One region of the Streptomyces sp. MMS24-W38 genome, then DNA from elsewhere that is predicted to be linked to it. Evidence: riboswitches for the same ligand, from Rfam matches in the RefSeq annotation. Region 1 holds a riboswitch; the other holds the start of a gene.

Evidence for each region. Region 1 has a riboswitch for glycine ahead of gcvP (aminomethyl-transferring glycine dehydrogenase). Riboswitches for the same ligand answer to the same signal wherever they lie in the genome.
Region 2: linked by a shared signal. The riboswitch ahead of gcvT (glycine cleavage system aminomethyltransferase GcvT) and the one ahead of gcvP (aminomethyl-transferring glycine dehydrogenase) in region 1 are both predicted to bind glycine.

Annotation. Positions count from the first base shown of each region.
Region 1 covers NZ_JCBCPP010000001.1:5,834,895-5,837,281, reverse strand. The annotation lists gene gcvP (aminomethyl-transferring glycine dehydrogenase) at 1-1,430, opposite strand, end outside; glycine riboswitch at 1,603-1,699, opposite strand; gene AC6F7H_RS25520 (PRC-barrel domain-containing protein) at 1,818-2,195, shown strand; gene AC6F7H_RS25515 (DNA polymerase IV) at 2,220-2,387, opposite strand, start outside.
Region 2 covers NZ_JCBCPP010000001.1:1,645,496-1,647,882, forward strand. The annotation lists gene AC6F7H_RS06120 (AAA family ATPase) at 1-581, opposite strand, end outside; glycine riboswitch at 799-896, shown strand; glycine riboswitch at 897-1,019, shown strand; gene gcvT (glycine cleavage system aminomethyltransferase GcvT) at 1,086-2,213, shown strand.

The DNA.
Region 1 (2,387 bases):
TGCGTCAGGTACTCGTCGGTGCGCAGCAGGGCGTCCGGCAGGGTGTCGGGCGCTGCCGCGTCCAGCGCTGCGATGTCGGCCTCGACCCCGAAGGCGTCCCACACGGCGGCGAGCCGGGCCCGTGTGGTGGTCTCGTCGCAGGCGATCGAGACGTGGTCGGCGTCGACGAGGAGCAGGTTGACGCCGTTGTCCCGCGCGGCGGCGACGACCTCGGCACCCCGCCCCGGGACCCGCACGGTCAGCGTGTCGAAGTAGGAGCCGTGGACGATCTCCACGCCGCCGGCCCGGAGTCCTTCGGCGAGGACGGTCGCGTAACGGTGGGTGCGCCACGCGATGGTCCGCAGTCCTTCGGGACCGTGGTAGACGGCGTACATCCCGGCCATCACGGCGAGCAGCACCTGAGCGGTACAGATGTTGCTGGTGGCCTTCTCACGGCGGATGTGCTGCTCACGGGTCTGGAGCGCGAGCCGGTAGGCCTGGTGGCCGTCCGCGTCGACGGAGACACCGACGAGCCGTCCGGGCAGGCTGCGCGCCATCTTCTCGTGCACGGCCATGTATCCGGCGTGCGGCCCGCCGAAGCCCATGGGCACACCGAAGCGCTGTGTCGTGCCGACCGCGATGTCCGCGCCGAGTTCGCCGGGCGACGTCAGCAGCGTGAGGGCGAGCAGGTCGGCGGCGACAGTGACCAGCGCGCCCAGCTCGTGCGCCCGGTCGATCACCGGCTTGATGTCGCGTACGGCTCCGGAGGCGCCCGGGTACTGGATCAGCACGCCGTTGATCCCGCGCTCGGCGATCTCGGCGGGGATGCCCTCGCTCAGGTCGGCGACGACGACCTCGACACCGGTCGGCTCGGCACGGGTCTCGATCACGGCGATCGTCTGCGGCAGTGCGTCCGCGTCGACCAGGAACAGACCGTTCTTGTTCTTGCCCATGCGCCGCGACAGCGCCATCGCCTCGGCGGCGGCCGTGCCCTCGTCGAGCAGTGAGGCCCCGGATGTCGGCAGGCCGGTCAGTTCGGCGACCATGGTCTGGAAGTTCAGCAGTGCCTCGAGCCGCCCCTGTGAGATCTCCGGCTGGTACGGCGTGTAGGCCGTGTACCAGGCGGGGTTCTCCATCACGTTGCGCAGGATGACGGGGGGCGTGAAGGTCCCGTAGTACCCGAGCCCGATCATGGAGCCGAGCACCTCGTTGCGGTCGGCCAGCGACCGGAGCTCGGCCAGCACCTCGGGCTCGGTCCGGGCGCCCGGCAGGTCGAGCGTGTCGGCGTTCTTGATCACATCCGGGACCGCCGCGGCCGTCAGCTCGTCGAGCGAGCCGTAGCCGACCTGCGCGAGCATTTTGGCGCGGGCCTCGTGGTCGGGGCCGATGTGACGCTGCTCGAAGGGCGTTCCCTGTTCGAGCTCGGAGAGGGGAATGCGGTGGGCGGTCATTGCGGAGGCCTCCTGGTCTGACGACCTTCGAGGGGCACCATGACGGGTGCCCGGACGGCCTCCCCCTCTGTCATCTCAACCTGAGAGCTTCACCGGACCGCCGCAGGGCGCCCGGCTTTCACCGTCGGTGAGAGCGGGAGCCGTCGACACCCGCCCTGCTTTCCAGAGTGACCTCGTCCATGCGGTACGTGGGCCTGAGAGTTTCCGGGGAGGATTTGCTCCTTCGGCGCCCTCCGATGGTGTCCGGAGGACTCTCCCGCACGGGGTCAGCAGCCGCTGTCAGCGTACCAGCGAGGGCAACCCCCGAACCTTCGAGTGGCCGCCGGACCAATTGTGCCGTTTCGTAGTGCTGACGAATGATTGCGGATTGCGACCAGTGGAGGGCCCGTGCAGACCGACATCGATCCGCGCAACCTGATCGGCCGCAAGGCGTTCGACCGCAACGGAACCCGGATCGGCACCGTCGACGAGGTCTATCTCGACGACGCCACCGGCGTACCCGAGTGGGCGGCGATACGCACCGGCCTGTTCAGCAGGGACGCCTTCGTCCCCCTGGAACCGAGCGAGCTGATCGACGGCAGCCTCCACATACCCTTCGAACGCGCCCTGATCAAGGACGCTCCCGACTTCGGCGTGGGCCGCCACCTCTCCCCGGAGCAGGAGCTCCAGCTCTACCACCACTACGGTCTGGACATCTCCGCGCCTCCCCCGCTTTCGGACCACGACTTCGGCAAACTCGCCGACCGCGACGACCGCCCGGCCTGACGGCCCCCGGAGCACGAGGCCCACTCACACCTGCGAGGGCCCCTGGCCCATGACACCGGGCCTCGCCCCCAAGCCGTCGCCCGTCTCCGCGCCCTCCCGCGGTCTCTCGCCCTCCCCGGGGCCTGGATCCACCAGTGGCAGCGGATCCGCCGGTTGCAGGGCCGGGTCGTCGGTGCGCAAGGTCTTCACCCG
Region 2 (2,387 bases), 4.2 Mb from region 1:
CCGCGCTCCACGGACCGCAGCAGCCGGTCGACGGCGGTGCGGTGCCGCAGGAAGGCGTACCGGGAGACGCCGCGGCCGCGCTCACGCTGCCCGTCCAGCGCCTGCTCCGGGGGGACGTCGAGCAGCAGCAGATGCAGCCCCGCGCCCCGGCGGCGGGCCTCGCGGACCAGCCAGCGGCGCACCCAGGCGTGGGTACCGCAGTCGTGCACGACGACCCCCTCGCCGGTGCGCAGGGCGCGGCGCAGCCCGGTGTAGTGGTCGAGACGGGCCAGGGGCCGATACACCGCGTACGGCAGGAGGCGCGGCATGCGGCGGTCCCAGCGGTCGCGGGTGTCCTGGGAGTCGATACGGATGCCGCGCACCGCGCGTCGCATCAGTGTGGATTTGCCGCTGCCGGGCAGTCCGGTGATCACGACGAGGTCGCGGGGGCCGAAGACCAGGGCGCGCGGACCGCGGCCGGCGCACTCGCGCAGGTCGCGGACGACGGGCACCGGCCGCGCGCCACGGGCCTCCCGGGCCGAAGGGGCCTGCTGCTCCGGCGGCGCGACACCCGTGGTGGCGTACGCCGTAATCCTGTTCACCGTGAGTCCTCCCCTGGGGCAGGTGCCTGAGCACCGTCCCCGTCGAGTGTAAAGAGACGGTAACGGCGGAGCCTCTTCATTCCGTCCGTTTCCCGATACAGACCTGTCACAGCCGTCCGTACAGGCCTGAGCACCCTGTGCGTACGAAGGAAAGGTCCCCCTGCCGAAGCCTCACGATGCGTGCAATGATGAGCGCGCCAACTGCATACCGGCCGTTTGAATCCGCGCGGGAGAGTCCCTGGCACGTTTCGCCGGGGCGCCGAAGGAGCAAGTCCCTCCCTTGAATCTCTCAGGCACCGTTACCGCGCGGGCCAGGCACATCTGAAAAGCGGGCCGCCGTGCGAGTTTCCGGCGGCTCCACCCAAGGTGCAAGCCGTGACGTCCCCTGCGCGGACGGTCATGGCGAACCTCTCAGGTTCCGATGACAGATGGGGAGGAACGTCCTCACCCTCCCCGTGCTCGGCCCCGGCCGGCGGGGACCCCATCGCCCTGGGAGACCGACCGATGAGCAGTACCGAACTCCGCCGGACAGCGCTCGACGCCCTGCATCGTTCGCTCGGCGCCACGATGACCGACTTCGCCGGCTGGGACATGCCCCTGCGCTACGGCTCCGAGCGCGACGAGCACAACGCCGTGCGCACGAAGGCGGGCCTCTTCGACCTCTCGCACATGGGCGAGATCACCGTCACCGGCCCGCAGGCGGCCCGGTTCCTGGACTACGCCCTGATCGGCAACATCGGGACCGTCAAGCCCGGCCGCGCCCGCTACACCATGATCTGCAGCGAGGACGGCGGCATCCTGGACGACCTGATCGTCTACCGGCTCGGTGAGACCGAGGCCCCCGAGTACCTGGTCGTCGCCAACGCCTCCAACGCCCAGGTGGTGCTGGACGCCCTCGTGGAGCGGTCGGCAGGCTTCGACGCCGAGGTCCGCGACGACCGCGACGCGTACGCGCTGATCGCCGTGCAGGGTCCCGAGGCCGCCGGCATCCTCAAGGCCCTCACCGATTCGGACCTGGACGGCCTGAAGTACTACGCCGGCCTGCCCGGCACGGTCGCCGGCGTCCCCGCGCTCATCGCCCGTACCGGCTACACCGGTGAGGACGGCTTCGAGCTGTTCGTCGCGCCGGAGCACGCGGTCGAGGTGTGGCAGGCGCTGACCGGGGCGGGCGAGGGTGTGGGGCTGGTCCCGTGCGGGCTGGCCTGCCGGGACACGCTGCGCCTGGAGGCCGGCATGCCGCTGTACGGCAATGAGCTCAGCGCCTCGCTGACGCCGTTCGACGCCGGGTTCGGCCGGGTCGTGAAGTTCGAGAAGGAGGGCGACTTCGTGGGCCGTGCCGCCCTGACCGAGGCCGCCGCCCGCGCCGAGCGGACCCCGCCCCGCGCCCTGGTGGGCCTGGTCGCCGAGGGCCGCCGGGTCCCGCGCGCCGGGTACCCGGTGGTGGCCGGCGGCGAGGTGATCGGCGAGGTCACCTCCGGCGCGCCCGCACCGACGCTGGGCAAGCCGATCGCGATGGCGTACGTCGACGTGGCGCACTCGGAGCCGGGTACCCCAGGCGTGGGCGTGGACATCCGCGGCAGCCACGAGCCGTACGAGGTCGTGGCGCTGCCGTTCTACAAGCGGCAGAAGTGACACCGTCGTAGGACGTGGGCCGCGTACCCGGTCGTACCGGCCGAGGCCGGGCGCGGCGCACCCGCTCACCCGTGCTTCTGCTTCCGTCATCAGTTGGCCCCGGGCCGGTCCCGTGCCCCCCCCCGGGCCCCTTCACCCCCCTTCACCCCCTTTCCTCGCCGTCGATCCCGGCGG